4 regions of the Cronobacter universalis NCTC 9529 genome follow, and region 3 is predicted to be linked to each of the others. Evidence: predicted binding sites of a transcription regulator. Region 3 holds the regulator's gene; each other region holds the start of a gene.
What was found. The regulator CRP, encoded in region 3, controls carbon source genes, mostly activating them, when cyclic AMP is high. The targets are predictions, from matches to a motif close to ATGTGANNNNNNTCACAT.

Region 1 (3,757 bases), 1.3 Mb from region 3:
CTGTCGCGCACGTTTAAACACGCGTTCGGCATGGCGCCCCACGCCTGGCTGGTGCAGCTGCGCCTCGCCCGCGCCAGATCGATGCTCTCGCGCGGCATGACGCCCGTGGACGTGGCGGCGGCGCTCGGTTTCGCCGATCAGAGCCATCTCGGCCGCTGGTTCCAGCGCGCCTACCGGCTCTCCCCGGCTCACTACCGCAGGCTGTGCACAAATCTTCCAGACGTCAGCGGCTAAGCGCCCGAAGATAGAGGCTCAGACAACGGGAGATGCCATGAGCCTGCTTACACAACAACTGCCCTTTTTATTCTTTGCCTTTGTGGCCTCCATTACGCCGGGGCCGACCAATATTCTCATCCTCACCAACAGCCAGCGCTACGGCACCCGCGCGTCGCTGCCCGCGGTTCTCGGCGCCTGTTTCGCCTCCAGCGCCATCGTGCTGCTGTGCGGCGTCGGGCCTGGCGAAGCCTTGCGTCACGCCCCCTGGCTGGCGCGTCTGATGGCGCTCGCCGGCGCGCTGTGGCTGACGTGGATGAGCTGGCAGCTTTTCACCGCACCCGCGGTATCGCTCGCAGGCGAGGCGCGCAAACCGTTTGGCGCCGGCGCGGCGGCGGCGTTACAGCTGATTAACCCGAAAACCTGGATGATGGCGATGGCGGTCGTCACGGTGTTCGCCCCGCATGACGGGCGCGTGCTGACCACGCTCGGGTTTCAGGCGCTGGGCTTTCTGTTGATTTCGCTCGCGTGTCTCGCCGCCTGGGCCGGGCTTGGCAGCGGCGTGCATCGGGTGTTTCGCAGCCCGGCATCGCTGGTGCGCTTTCAGCGGCTGATGGCGCTCTGGCTGCTGGCCTGCGCCTGGATGGGATTTTTTAACTGACAACGGCCCCGTCGGGGCCGTTTTGCTTAGTGCGCTTCGTTCTGCGGGGTGAAGCGCAGTTCGATCAGCGCCACCGCTTTCTGAATGGCGCGCAGCGTCACCGGATCGGCGGAAGGATGGCCGGAGAAATCGATGCTTTTCAGCTGGCTCGCCATTTTGTCGCGCACTTCGACCGGCGCGATAACGTCGATAACGTCCAGGATCTGTTTAATCACCAACTGGCAGGCGACCACGTCGGAAACCAGTTCATCTTCGGCAGTGAGGGATTGTGACATTGCGTTCTCCTTAGCATGAAGCCGCACATAGTAGCGGCAAAGCCCGGCGATTGCGAACCCGGCGCACAGACGGAATAAAAATGAACCATGATTTCAGAAAACGGAAAGCGAGGGTTTCAGAACGTGGCGAAGGCAGGTATAAGGGAAGCAGCAGAGATAAAAAAACCTGCCAGGCGGCAGGTTTTTTATCAGAACATCCCGCCCGGCGGAACGTCTTTGAAGGTTTTGCAGTAATTTTCAAACATGCTTTTAAGGATTTTACGCAGTTTCATGGCGTGCTCCGGTTTTATTCATTCTGGTTAGCGTGTTGCTACCGGTCAATAATATGACTTGCGTCACAAAAATCAACCACTTTGTGATTAAAATCACACCGCATAGTTAATAAAAATGAGCTTAATGTTAATAAAATGCTGTAAATTCCGGCGGTTAAGCGTTGTATCTTTTGGTGAATTTTTATAAGAAATTTTTAGGGGCTGGCATGGGACAGAAAACGGCGAAAGCAGGTGCAGGCGGCGTCTCTCCCGCCGCGCTGCTGGTGGCGGGCGCGTTTTTTATGGAGTTCCTCGACGGAACGGTGATCGCCACCGCCCTGCCGACCATGGCGCAGACCTTCGGCGTCGAAGCCGTCGCGCTCAATATCGGTATCAGCGCTTATCTGCTGACGCTCGCGGTCTTGATCCCGGCGAGCGGCTGGATTGCCGATCGTTTCGGCGCGCGTAAAGTGTTTACGCTGGCGCTCGGGATTTTTACCGGCGCCTCGGTGCTGTGCGGGCTCGCGAATTCGCTGGAGATGTTCGTGCTGATGCGCGTATTGCAGGGCGCGGGCGGCGCGCTGATGGTGCCGGTCGGGCGGCTCGCGGTGCTGCGCGTTACGCCCAAACATCAGCTGATCGCGGCTATCGCCACGCTAACGTGGCCCGCGCTGGTAGCGCCGATTATCGGGCCGCCGCTTGGCGGGTTTATTACCAGCTATGCGAACTGGCGCTGGATCTTCTTTATTAACCTGCCTGCGGGGCTTATCGCGATGGCGCTCGCCTGGCGTCTTATTCCCGATCGCCACGACAGCGATCGCCGCCCGTTCGATACGCCCGGTTTTCTCGCCACCGCGCTGGCGATGGTGGCGCTGGTGTGCGCCATGGAGATGCTGGCCGCGCGCGACGCGAACGGTCTGCTCGCGGGCGCGCTGCTGCTGGCGGGCTGCGGCGCGCTGGTCTTCGCGCTGCGCCATTTTCGCCGCGCGCCGTTCCCGATGATCCGCCTTGACGCGATGGCGGTGCCGACGTTTCGCGTCACGATGTATGGCGGTTCGCTGTTTCGCGCGTCGATCAGCGCCGTGCCGTTTTTACTGCCGCTGCTGTTTCAGGTGGGTTTTGGGATGGACGCGTTTCACTCCGGGCTGCTGGTGCTGGCGGTGTTCGCGGGCAACCTGACAATCAAGCCCGCCACCACGCCGCTCATTCGCTGGCTGGGATTCAAAAAACTGCTGCTGATTAACGGCCTGCTGAACGTGCTGGCGCTGCTCGCCTGCGCGCTGCTGACGCCCCAGACGCCGGTGTGGCTTATTCTGCTGATTCTTTTTCTGGGCGGCGTGTTTCGCTCCATTCAGTTTACCGGCATCAGCACGCTGGCGTTCGCGGATGTGCCTGCCGGCGAGATGAGTTACGCCAATACGTTATTCAGCACCGCCACGCAGCTCGCCGTGGGGCTTGGCGTGACGCTGGGCGCCATCGGCATCCGGCTTGGCGAGGTGATCAGCGAGTCCTTTTTTACAGCCGCAATTCCGGGCGTGAGCTTCCGGCTGGCGTTTGTGATGATTGCGCTGATAAGCCTGGCGGGGATGTTTGATACGCTGCGCCTCGCCTCACATGCCGGACACAGCGTCTCCGGCAAACAGGCGTAAAAAAGCCAGCCCGCGGGCTGGCTGTGTCGTCAGGCGTTATCAGCCAAGGATTTCACGAACGAAACCTTCGATCGATTTATCCTGGCAGTTATCGAAGAAGCACTGCTGGAAGCGCTCGCCGGAAACGGCGGTTTTCACCAGCTCAGGATCGATGGCGCGCAGGGTATCGAGATAGTTCTCTTTCACCACAGCGGCTTTCACCTGGTTCAGGATGCCCGCGTTGCGCACCTGCGGCTCTTTACGCTCCGGCGGATAGCCCTCGCCGTTGCGGCCGGTAAACGCTTTTTCAAAGATGAAGCGCACGTTGAGCTCGGCGCCCCAGCCGAAGCCTTTCGCGAACGGCAGCGCCAGCGCGTTGCCGTTGTTGATCTGCGCGAACAGGAACGCGTCCGCCGGATCGATGCAGTAGCCGCACACTACGCCCGGATGAATATTCAGGGACATCAGCGCGCCCTGCCCGGTGCCGCAGCCGGTGACCACGAAATCCACCGCTCTGGAATTCAGCAGGATGCTCGCCATAATCCCGAGGTGAATGTAGGTCAGGTGATGATCGTTTTCATCGCTCATGCCGACGTTGTACACCGGGAACGCTTTTTCATCCGCCACCGCTTTCAGCTCTTTATAGATGATCGCGTTTTTGGCCGCCTGACTGTTTTCCATCATCAGTGCAATTTTCATTGGGTTGTCTCCTGAAAAGGCTATGAATAG
Region 2 (3,757 bases), 2.1 Mb from region 3:
CGGTTAAGCGCACCGTCGTGGATCAGGCTGCACCCTTCCGGGCCCAGGTAGACGCGATCGGTACGGTCCGGGAACGCCTGTACGCCGCCGTTGAGTTTGCCTTCCTCGCCGCCATTCACTTTGTCGATATACGCTTCGCCAAGACCGCTCACTTTCACTTCAGCGATATCGCCAACGTTGAAATAGGAGTGCAGCGCGGAGGTGGTTTCAAATTCGCCGTGCGCTTCCAGTTCCATTTCACAGGTCTTGCCCAGTTTGTAGCGCGCATAAAGCGTGAAGTCATGCGGCCAGTACTGGCGGCTCGCATCGCTGGCGTGCAGTTCAAACGTCAGCACGACGCCGTTGTCATCTTCATTATGGGCGCTCAGGTTCCACGGCAGGTTGCGGGCGAAACCGTGCGAAGGCAGATCTTTTTGCGCCGAAGGGCCAAACCACGGCCAGCAGATCGGCACGCCGCCGCGGAGCGCGACGCCTTTTTTAAACGGCGTGTTGGCGCTCAGCCATAACACCTCTTCTTCGCCAGCCGGTTTCCAGCACAGCAGGTGCGCGCCCTGCAACGCCACGGCGGCGCGAACCTGCGGGTGGTCGATAACAATAATATCCAGTTCGTCATGCTGACGACGGGAGAGGTAAGGCGTTAACTGCTCAGACACCGGTAGGGCAAAAAGCGTATTGATCATTTCTGGCAATCCTCTGTCTTAAATCCAAATAAAAAGGGCGACCGAAGTCGCCCTTAAGATCAGAATCTCATCTCACTTATTTGGAGATGTGAGCGATCAGGTCCAGTACTTTGTTGGAGTAGCCGGTTTCGTTGTCGTACCAGGAAACCAGTTTCACGAAGTTGTCGTTCAGTGCGATACCCGCTTTAGCATCGAACACGGAAGTGCACACTTCGCCGTTGAAGTCGGTGGAAACCACGTCATCTTCGGTGTAACCCAGAACGCCTTTCATTTCGCCTTCAGCGGCTTTCTTGATTGCGTCTTTGATCTGCTCGTAGGTCGCTGCTTTTTCCAGGCGAACGGTCAGGTCAACAACAGATACGTTCGGGGTCGGAACGCGGAACGCCATACCGGTCAGTTTGCCGTTCAGTTCCGGCAGTACTTTACCTACAGCTTTAGCAGCGCCGGTAGAGGACGGGATGATGTTCTGAGCCGCGCCACGGCCGCCGCGCCAGTCTTTGTGAGACGGGCCGTCAACGGTTTTCTGAGTCGCGGTGGTCGCGTGAACGGTGGTCATCAGACCTTCGATGATGCCGAAGTTGTCGTTGATAACTTTCGCCAGCGGTGCCAGGCAGTTGGTGGTGCAGGATGCGTTGGAAACGATATCCTGGCCTTCATATTTATCAAAGTTAGCGCCACGAACGAACATCGGGGTGTTGTCTTTGGACGGGCCAGTCAGAACAACTTTTTTCGCGCCAGCGGTGATGTGTTTACGTGCGGTTTCGTCGGTCAGGAAGATACCGGTTGCTTCAGCAACCACGTCCACGCCCACTTCGTCCCACTTCAGGTTAGCCGGGTCTTTTTCAGCGGTAACGCGGATTTTTTTACCGTTAACGATCAGATGACCGTCTTTAACTTCAACGGTACCGTCGAAACGACCGTGAGTAGAGTCATACTTCAGCATGTAGGCCATGTAGTCAGCGTCTAACAGGTCGTTGATTGCAACGATCTCGATGTCAGAACGTTTCTGAGCGGCACGGAAAACAATGCGACCGATACGGCCAAAACCGTTGATACCTACTTTGATAGTCATATATTCCACCAGCTATTTGTTAGTGAATAAAAGGTTGGCTGTAAAATTACAAAAACCTTACGCAGCGTCAAGCGGAATCGTGTCAATCATTGCGACAAATCAATCCTGTGGACAAGCTTTGCACGACTGACTCACCTCACTCTTCCTTTTGGGCTCAGGTCCATATGGGGACGCTGACAGGAATTTAAAAGGGCGTCGAAAACAAAAGTGTGATGCTGGTCACATTTGCCTGTCTGCTGCATTTTCAGTGCTAAGTTTAGACCAAAAGTGTACGCGTTACTGTTAATGTTTTGTTAGAATATTACAGGTAATGTAACTGCTTAAACCCCCCGAGATGTCACCTTATGGCCAATCAAAACTCCCAGGACGATCTGAAAAATACCCTGACGGAAATGCAGTTTTACGTCACCCAGAATCACGGCACGGAACCGCCGTATACCGGGCGTTTGCTGCATAACAAACGCGATGGCGTCTACCACTGTCTGGTGTGCGATGCGGCGCTGTTTAACTCCGGGACCAAGTATGATTCCGGCTGCGGCTGGCCCAGTTTTTACGAGCCGGTGAGCGAAGACGCGATTCGTTATATCAACGACTACTCGCACGGTATGCAGCGCATTGAGATCCGCTGCGGTAGCTGCGACGCGCACCTGGGGCACGTTTTCCCTGACGGCCCGCAGCCCACCGGCGAGCGCTACTGCGTCAATTCGGCGTCGCTGAGCTTCACCGATGACGATAACGGCGAGCAAATCAAAGGCTGAAGAATCGATTCAGCAAATTATTCCACTGGAGCGTGATGTTATGAACCTGGAAGACCTGATTAGCAGCATGACGCCGGAAGTGTACGAGCGTCTCGCGACCGCCGTTGAACTCGGAAAATGGCCCGACGGCGTGGCGCTCACCCCCGAGCAGAAAGAGAACAGCCTGCAACTGGTGATGCTCTGGCAGATGCGCCATAACACCAATCCGCAGCATATGACGATCGGCACTGACGGCCAGCTGGTGATGAAAAGCAAGCAGCAGCTTAAGGCGGAGTTCGGCATTAACCAGCAGCCGATCGCCACGCTTAAGCCAGAGTGAGCTGACGTGTGCTGAAGCATAAAAAAGGCCGCGGATCGCCCGGCGGCCTTTTCTTTATGTTGCAACGTATGCCTGATGAGGCTTACGGCTGGGTTTCGCGCCAGTCGTCGAGCGTATAGAGCGTGGCGCCGCTCGCCGCCATCTCCTGAAACGCCAGCATACTGGCCTGCGGCGTCAGGTTCACGCCCCGGCAGCCGTCCGTAATCACATTCACCGAATACCCCAGGCTCAGCGCGTCGAGCGCCGTGTATTTGACGCAGTAGTCGGTGGCAAGCCCCATGACGATCAACTCGCTTACGCCGCGCTCACGCAGCCATGCGTCGAGCGCGGTTTTCTGACGGTGTCCGTTATCGAAAAACGCGCTGTAGCTGTCGATAGCCGGGTTTTCGCCTTTATAAAAGCGCTGTTCAATGGCTTTCTGGTTCAGGAGCGGATGGAGCGCCGCGCCCTCGCTCTCCTGAATGCAGTGATCGGGCCACCAGGTTTGCGGCAGGCCGTCGAGCGTGCCTTGCGTGAACGGCTCGGCGTGCTGAACAGAGGCAAAACTGCCGTGGTTCGCCGGGTGCCAGTCCTGGCTTGCCACCACCGGCTCGCCGCGGCTCTGGCACCATGCAATCATCGCGTTCGCGATATCCACCGTGCTGTCGCCTTCCGCGACCGCCAGCGCGCCGCCGGCGCAAAAATCGTTTTGCAGATCCACCAGCAGCAGGGCGCGTGAGTTCATACCATGCTCCTTTTAGTCGTCCGGGGTCAGTTCGCCGCGCAGGTTACGCATCATCGCTTCGCGGATCGCCTGCGGCTCCAGCCCCTGGCTTAACAGATAGTGCAGTTTGGTCAGCGTCGCCTCGACGGTCATGTCGAAGCCGCTGATGACGCCGGCATGGGCCAGCGCGTTGCCGGTGGCGTAGCCGCCCATGTTTACTTTGCC
Region 3 (3,757 bases):
GATCTCCTGTACGCCGCCGCGGCGGAAGGGGTGATGGTGCTGAACGCCGGGCCGGACGTGCTGCGTCTCGCGCCGTCGTTGCTGGTGGAGCGCGCGGATATCGACGAAGGTATGGCCCGCTTCGCGCGCGCCGTCGCGCGCGTGGTCAACGGTTAATCAGCGTGGCTGGCTCAGGCGTCGTCTGAGCCAGATACCGTGATGCGGGCGCTGACGCCACGCCACGGAAGAGATGGTATGCATGGTGCGCAGATGATCGAGAATGCGCAGCAGATGATGCTCCATTACGCCCGGCGCCCCTTCCGGCAAGACCTCTTCGCCCTCCAGTACCGCCTCGTTTTGCGTATCGCCCGGCGCGTCATGCTCCAGCCGCTGCTGGCAGCGCTGCAGCGCAATCTCACAGGCCTGTAAGTAGCGCGCCGCCGTCTCCGGCGGCAGCGTGGTTTGCTCGCGCGCCATCGTCGTTATCGCGTTAATGTGCTCGACGATAAACTGGCTGTGCGTCACCCACAGGCGCATATCCTCCAGATAACGGCTGTTAAAGCCTGGCTCCTGCATGGCCTGGTTGAGCGAGTTATAGAGCGCGTTGTGCGCCTGGTTGACCTGCATCCGCTGCCACGCCAGCGGGCCGGGTTGCGGATCGTCGCTCAGGATCAGGCGCAGCGCCTCCTGGTCTGCTTCCAGCGCGTCATGCGCGTTCTGGCGCAGGAGACCGCTCTGCCACTGGGGCCAGAGCCAGACCATGCCGCCGAATGCGATAAGGCAGCCGGACAGCGTGTCTATCAGGCGCGCCACGATGTACTGCTCGCCGTTGAGCGTCAGGATTTGCAGCGAATAGACCGCCGTGACGGTAAAGCCAATCATCGCCCAGCCGTAGTGCCGCCGGATTATCAGATAACTGATTAACGTCACCAGCAGCATGCCGAGCAGGGTATAGCCCTGCGGCACATTCAGGTGCAGCGTAATGCCCGCGATAATCAGCCCGGCCAGCGTGCCGCCGGCACGGTGCAGGATGCGCACCCGCGTCGCGCCATAGCCGTTTTGCGTGACGAACAGCACCGTCATCAGGATCCAGTACGGCTTCGGCAACTGGAACGCGCTGCCTAACAGGCCCGCCGCCGCCAGCATTACGCCCAGACGCGCGGCGGTACGCAGCGCCGCGGATTTCAGCGACAGATAGCTTTTCAGCGCCGGCAGCAGCGGCAGGCGACGCTGGCCGCTCTCCATCAGGTCACGGGCGTAGAGCGGTCGCTGGGTGCGCAGTACGCGCGCGATGCGGCTGAAATGGTATTCGCAGAACTGGCCGACCGGGTTGTCCGGGTGCTGGCGGGCGATTTTCGCCAGCGCCTCAATCTGCTTATCCATTGAGAAGCGGCGTGAATAACGGTGATAGAGAATATCGTCAGAAAGCGTGCGCAGCCGCGTGGCGACGGTTTGCGCCGTCCAGCGCAGCACTTCTTCGGCGTGGCTGCGCTCCACCAGTTTTTGCACTTCGGCGGGCTGATGCAGGGAGACTGAAATGTGCTCCTGGAGATCCAGCGCCACCTGAAACGTGCGCAGCAGGCGCTTGTAGCCGTTCTGTTTGGTCGCCGACAGCATCTGTAGCTGCTGATAGCACTGGCTTATCTGATCCACCACTTTTTGCTGATGCACGAGCAGCGGCGGCAGCGCCTGTTCCGGCTCGGTGTGGCGCGTCAGCAGGCTGTATTTCGCTTCGCAGTAGTCGGCGAGACTTTTATAAATCAGGCTTAACGATTCACGCAGCGGCTGCTCGCGCCACAGCCAGAACCAGAACCCGTTAAACGCGCCATACCAGAGCGTGCCGAGGACATAGAGCAGCATGGGCTCCCAGATGGGCATATTTCCGGCGAGGCTTAGCGTGAAGATGGCCGCGATAAGCGACGCGGGCAGGAGACGCGCATGCAGCGGGCTGATCTCCGCCGTTACGCCGAGCAGCAGCGCCAGCATCAGCAGAATGAGCGGCAGCGGCACAGACTGTAACAGCAGAAGCTGCACCGCCAGGCTGCTCAGCGCGAACAGCGAGGCGCCGATGATCAGTCGTTTAAAAAAGCGTTTGTGCGGGGTATCAAGACCGGCAATGTTGCAGCAGGCGGGGACGAGTGAAAACAGCAACCCTTGTTGAAGATGGCCCAGCATCAACCCGACCGCCACCGGCAGGCTTAAGATCAGCGTTTGCCGTAAAGCGTAATTGATTTCAGGATGATAGATAAGACGACGCCACATAGGGGAGAAGTATAGATACAAAAACGGCGTGTTACCGAAGCGACACGCCGTTTTTTGATTTTTTAGCGGGTACCGTAAACCACGATGGTTTTACCGTGGGCGGAGATCAGGTTCTGATCTTCGAGCATTTTCAGAATGCGGCCAACGGTTTCGCGAGAACAGCCGACGATCTGGCCGATTTCCTGACGCGTGATTTTGATCTGCATCCCGTCAGGATGGGTCATCGCGTCCGGCTGTTTGGCCAGGTTCAGCAGGGTCTGCGCGATACGGCCGGTCACGTCGAGGAAGGCGAGGTTACCCACTTTCTCGGAGGTGACTTGCAGGCGGCGAGCCATCTGCGAGGAGAGACGCATCAGAATATCCGGGTTAACCTGGATCAGCTGACGGAATTTTTTGTAAGAGATTTCAGCCACTTCACAGGCAGTTTTAGCGCGAACCCAGGCGCTGCGTTCCTGACCTTCCTCGAACAAACCCAGTTCGCCGATGAAGTCTCCCTGATTCAGGTACGAGAGGATCATCTCCTTACCCTCTTCATCTTTGATCAGCACTGCCACTGAGCCTTTAACGATGTAATACAGCGTCTCCGCTTTTTCACCCTGGTGAATCAGCGTGCTCTTAGATGGATACTTATGAATGTGGCAATGTGACAAGAACCATTCAAGAGTCGGGTCTGTTTGCGGTTTGCCAAGCACCATGCGCGGTTATCCTCTGTTTTAAACTGGCTCCAAAGACAGGGCGCGTAACCCCTGTCTGGCTTTGCAATCATCATCTTCCCGCTTCCAGGGAAGTTGGCTGTCCGTGGACATCGCAGCCGATAAATTGTCTTCTCCTCTGCACCCATGCGTAACATCAATGTATCGCCGCTGCATCCAGACTGTTTTAGCATAGCTTTTCTCAGGTGTCTCCTGTTGTCTCGTTTCAGCTTGACGCAGGTCGCGCTTCCATTGCCTCCGGGAACGCGCGCGCGTAATCTGTCAGAAAAATGAATAGCCTGGAGCGATTAACATGCATGCACGAGTGAAATGGGTAGAAGGGTTAACCTTCCTTGGCGAGTCCGCTTCGGGGCATCAGATCCTGATGGACGGCAACTCCGGCGACAAAGCGCCGAGCCCGATGGAAATGGTCCTGATAGCCGCAGGCGGCTGTAGCGCGATTGATGTGGTCTCTATCCTGCAAAAAGGCCGTCACGACGTGATCGACTGCGAAGTGAAACTGACGTCAGAGCGCCGCGAAGAGGCCCCGCGTCTGTTCACGCATATCAATCTGCACTTTGTGGTGACGGGTAAAGACCTTAAGGACGCGGCAGTGTCGCGCGCGGTGGATCTGTCGGCGGAGAAGTACTGTTCGGTGGCGCTGATGCTCGGCAAAGGGGTCAACATCACCCATTCGTATGAAGTGATTGAGGCGTAATCTGACGACGGGCGGCCCGGCAGGCGAAGCGCCGCCAGGCCACTCTGTCACGCTATCTGCTTGCCTTCCATCAGCCGCTGCACCAGCGGCAGCATGATAAGCTCCA
Region 4 (3,757 bases), 1.6 Mb from region 3:
GCCGCCGCTTTCTTGCCATCCTCTTTGCCGTTCAGCACGCTAAACGTCACGTTGAAAATAGCGTTCGACACGCGCGGATACTGCGCTTTGGTCACCGTCGCCGGGCGCGGCACGGCCTGGGCGAAGATATCGCGGAACTGGGTCAGCTCCGGCGCAATCGCCAGCACCTCTTTGTTCTCATACAACGCCACGCGGGTCGGCGCATGGCCGAGGATCTTCAGACGCGTCGTCTGCGAATCGTCATCGCTTAAGATTTTCAGCAGCGCGATGGCGGCTTGCGGGTTTTTGGTATTAGCGTTAATCGACCACTGCCAGCCGCCGAGCGTCGTCGCCTGGCGACCCTCCGGCCCGGCGGGGAGCTGCATCACGCCCACTTTGCCCTTAAGCGGGCTGTCATCGGCCTGCGATAGCTGCCAGACATACGGCCAGTTGCGCATAAACAGCGCGTCGCCGTTCTGGAACACGGTGCGCGACTCTTCCTCTTTGTAACCCAGCACGCCCTTCGGCGTGATTTTGCCCATCCAGCCGCGCGCCATATCCAGCGCCTGCGCCGCTTTCGGGTTATTAATGGTCACGTTCCCTTTTTCATCGACAAACGTGCCGCCGCCGTATGAATCGATCCACTCCAGCGCGTTACAGGTCAGTCCTTCGTAAGATTTCCCCTGGAAGATATACCCCCAGAAATTCTTATGTCCCGCCTTGCGCTCCTCCGCCTGGATTTTCGTGGCGATGCGCGCCATCTCGTCCCATGTTTTCGGCGGCTGCTCTTTGTATTTTTCCAGTAAATCTTTGCGATAAAACAGCACGCCGGTATCGATATACGACGGCACTGCTTTCAGGCGTCCGTTGACGGTGTTGTTCTTCCAGGGACCGGGGAAAAAGTCTTTTTCCATGCCGCCCATCGCGTCGGTGAGATCGAGCGTCTGCTTATCCAGCAGGCCTATCCAGATGGTGTCGGACTGAAACACGTCCACCGCTTTCTCATCTTTGGCGGCGAAGAGTTGTTGCAGCAGCGCCAGCTTTTCATCGGAGGCCGCCGGGAACTCAATAAACTCCAGCTGATTGCCGGTCTGTTTCTCGAAACGCTCTTTGATGTGCTGGCAGTACTGTTTGCCGCCGGGCGAAACGGGGCACTCCATGCGCAGGGTATCGGCAAACGCGAAAGGGCTGGTGCCCGCCAGCGCCACGGTCAGAAAAGTGAAGGTGAGCTTTTTCATGATGTCCTCTTATGCACTGAACAGGGTGCGGAGGCGTTGCGCCGCCGCCTACAGCGCGATGTACGGCAAATCATCACGATCCTAAGCTAGTTAAGGTTATGGAATAGCGGCAACTTCGCGGCGACTTCACGACAAAAAAGCTCGATATAGCCAACAAATCTGGCGATTTAGTGAAAAAAACGGTCCGGAAAGTTTGACAGATGCGCGAGGCGGGATATGCGCAGACGGAAGGAAAAGCGCCGTGCATGCAGGAGTTTGACGGTGATCTCAAAATGTTAATAAATATGACAGACCCTGTTTACAAGCCGCCACATGTTATCGGTATCATGTTACCGGTATCAGTGAGAAAACCGCCGACCAGGCTACGGTTTCACTGTACCCCTATTGAGGACGATAACGATGACAGAAACCACTTACGCTTATGACGCCGGTACGCTGCTGGGCATTGCCGCCGGGGCCGTCGTACTGCTGCTGATACTTATCATGCGCTTTAAAGTGCATGCTTTTCTTGCGCTTACCCTGGTCAGTATTGTTGTGGCGCTGTTGACCAAAGTGCCATTTGATAAAGTCGTGCCTACGCTGCTAACAGGCTTTGGCAGTACGCTTGCGGGCGTCGCGCTGCTGGTGGGCATCGGCGCGATGATAGGCCGTCTGCTGGAAGTCTCTGGCGGCGCGAAAGTGCTGGCCGATACGCTGATTAACAAATTTGGCGAACACCGCGCGCCCTTCGCGCTCGGAATCGCCTCGCTGCTGTTTGGCTTCCCGATCTTCTTTGACGCAGGTCTGGTCGTCATGCTGCCGATTATCTTCAGCGTGGCGAAGCGCTTTGGCGGTTCGACGCTGAAATACGCCTTCCCGGCGGCGGGCGCGTTTGCGGCCATGCATGCGCTGGTGCCGCCGCATCCGGGCCCGGTTGCCGCCAGCGAACTGCTGGGCGCCAATATCGGCCTGCTGGTGATCGTCGGTCTGATTATCGCTATCCCCACCTGGTATTTCGGCGGTTATCTGTATGGCCAGTACGCCGGTAAAAAATTCGATATCAAACTCCCCTCCTCGTTCCTTGGCGAAGTGGACGCCGATCCGACGCATCGCCCGCCGTCCTTCGGCATGGTGTTAACGATCCTGCTGCTGCCGCTGATGCTCATTTTTCTCGATACCGGCCTGAACACCGCCAAAGTGCTGGGCTGGATCAGCGCCGACAACAGCGTGGCGAACTTCCTGCGTATGCTCGGTAAAACGCCGGTCGCGCTGCTGATCACCGTCTTCTTCGCGCTGATGGTCTTTAGCCGCAACCACAGCCGCCAGCATCTGGAGAAAATCTGCGACGGCGCGCTTGGCCCCATCTGCGGGATTATTCTGGTGACCGGCGCGGGCGGGATGTTCGGCGGCGTGCTGCGCGCCAGCGGCATTGGCGACGCGCTGGCGGGCGTGCTTTCCGATACCGGTATGCCGGTTATTCTCGCGGCGTTTGTTATCTCCACCGCGCTGCGCGTGGCGCAGGGCTCGGCGACGGTCGCGCTGACTACCACCGCCGCGCTGGTCGCGCCGATGGTGCAGGCGACGCCGGGCTTAAGCCAGTTTGATCTCTGCTTTATCGTTATCGCCATCGCGGGCGGCGCGACGGTGCTCTCACACGTCAACGACTCCGGCTTCTGGCTGGTGGGCCGTTTCCTTGAGATGGATGAGAAAACCACGCTGAAAACCTGGACCGTGATGGAAACCCTGCTGGGCTCCATCGCCTTCCTGCTGGCGGCGGTGGGCAGCATCCTGCTTTAAGCCCCGTTTCGTGAGCTGGCTCACTTCAAACGGCGCGCAAGGCTGAGTATCATCCCCTGACGCGGACCCTCATCGTTTTGACGGTGAGGGTTTTTCTTTGGACGCTGGTTAGCGGCGAAACGCCGCCTGATTCAATGACATGGAGTAACAAATGTCCCGACCTGCCCTTATCATCAACGAACTCGATGCTGAACGTCTCGACAGTCTGCTGGAGCAGCCCACGTTCGCGCGTCTGCCGGTGGCTGACGCGCTGAACGATGAACTGGATCGCGCCCGGATGGTCAGCCCGCAGGCGATGCCGGAAGATGTGGTGACGATGAACAGCCGGGTGAAATTTCGCGATCTGGCGAGCGGCGAAACCTACGAGCGCCTGCTGGTCTATCCGCAAAACGCGGGCAGCAGCCCGGAAGCGCTGTCAGTCATGGCGCCGGTGGGCGCGGCGCTGCTGGGCCTGCGCGTGGGCGACGCCATCCGCTGGCCGCTGCCGGACGGCAGCGAAACGCATATCGAAGTGCTGGAACTGCTCTACCAGCCGGAAGCGGCGGGCGAATACCGTCTTTAAACGCCCCGGAGCGGTAAAAAATAAGAGGATGCCAGGGCATCCTCTTTCTGTTTTTAGTTGCTGAAAATTACGGCTGCAACGGCGCGTTCATCAGCGCGGTGACTTTCTCACGCGCGGCCTCCGGCGTCGCGGCGCCCGGCACCAGAATCACTTTGCGGCACTCCTCTTCGCGCTTCTCGAAAATCTTATAGCCCCGCGCGGC

Region 1: azuC (stress response protein AzuC) is a predicted target of CRP. The motif match lies at 1,503-1,520, and genes of this name have one in related genera.
Region 2: msrB (peptide-methionine (R)-S-oxide reductase MsrB) is a predicted target of CRP. The motif match lies at 1,960-1,977, and genes of this name have one in related genera.
Region 4: AFK65_RS05675 (GntP family permease) is a predicted target of CRP. The motif match lies at 1,471-1,488, and genes of this name have one in related genera.

The regions. Positions count from the first base shown of each region.
Region 1 is NZ_CP012257.1:2,645,449-2,649,205, forward strand. Features, by position in the region: gene AFK65_RS12205 (AraC family transcriptional regulator) at 1-234, shown strand, start outside; gene AFK65_RS12210 (LysE family translocator) at 272-874, shown strand; gene AFK65_RS12215 (DUF2766 family protein) at 901-1,149, opposite strand; gene azuC (stress response protein AzuC) at 1,338-1,421, opposite strand; gene AFK65_RS12220 (MFS transporter) at 1,628-3,049, shown strand; gene AFK65_RS12225 (RpiB/LacA/LacB family sugar-phosphate isomerase) at 3,089-3,727, opposite strand.
Region 2 is NZ_CP012257.1:1,790,340-1,794,096, forward strand. Features, by position in the region: gene AFK65_RS08185 (D-hexose-6-phosphate mutarotase) at 1-680, opposite strand, end outside; gene gapA (glyceraldehyde-3-phosphate dehydrogenase) at 757-1,752, opposite strand; gene msrB (peptide-methionine (R)-S-oxide reductase MsrB) at 2,097-2,510, shown strand; gene AFK65_RS08200 (YeaC family protein) at 2,551-2,829, shown strand; gene pncA (bifunctional nicotinamidase/pyrazinamidase) at 2,912-3,553, opposite strand; gene ansA (asparaginase) at 3,566-3,757, opposite strand, start outside.
Region 3 is NZ_CP012257.1:3,911,932-3,915,688, reverse strand. Features, by position in the region: gene argD (bifunctional acetylornithine/succinyldiaminopimelate transaminase) at 1-156, shown strand, start outside; gene AFK65_RS18110 (YccS/YhfK family putative transporter) at 157-2,241, opposite strand; gene crp (cAMP-activated global transcriptional regulator CRP) at 2,304-2,936, opposite strand; gene AFK65_RS18100 (OsmC family protein) at 3,247-3,651, shown strand; gene AFK65_RS18095 (phosphoribulokinase) at 3,699-3,757, opposite strand, start outside.
Region 4 is NZ_CP012257.1:1,247,635-1,251,391, reverse strand. Features, by position in the region: gene AFK65_RS05680 (ABC transporter substrate-binding protein) at 1-1,217, opposite strand, end outside; gene AFK65_RS05675 (GntP family permease) at 1,617-2,993, shown strand; gene rnk (nucleoside diphosphate kinase regulator) at 3,145-3,555, shown strand; gene AFK65_RS05665 (zinc-dependent alcohol dehydrogenase) at 3,623-3,757, opposite strand, start outside.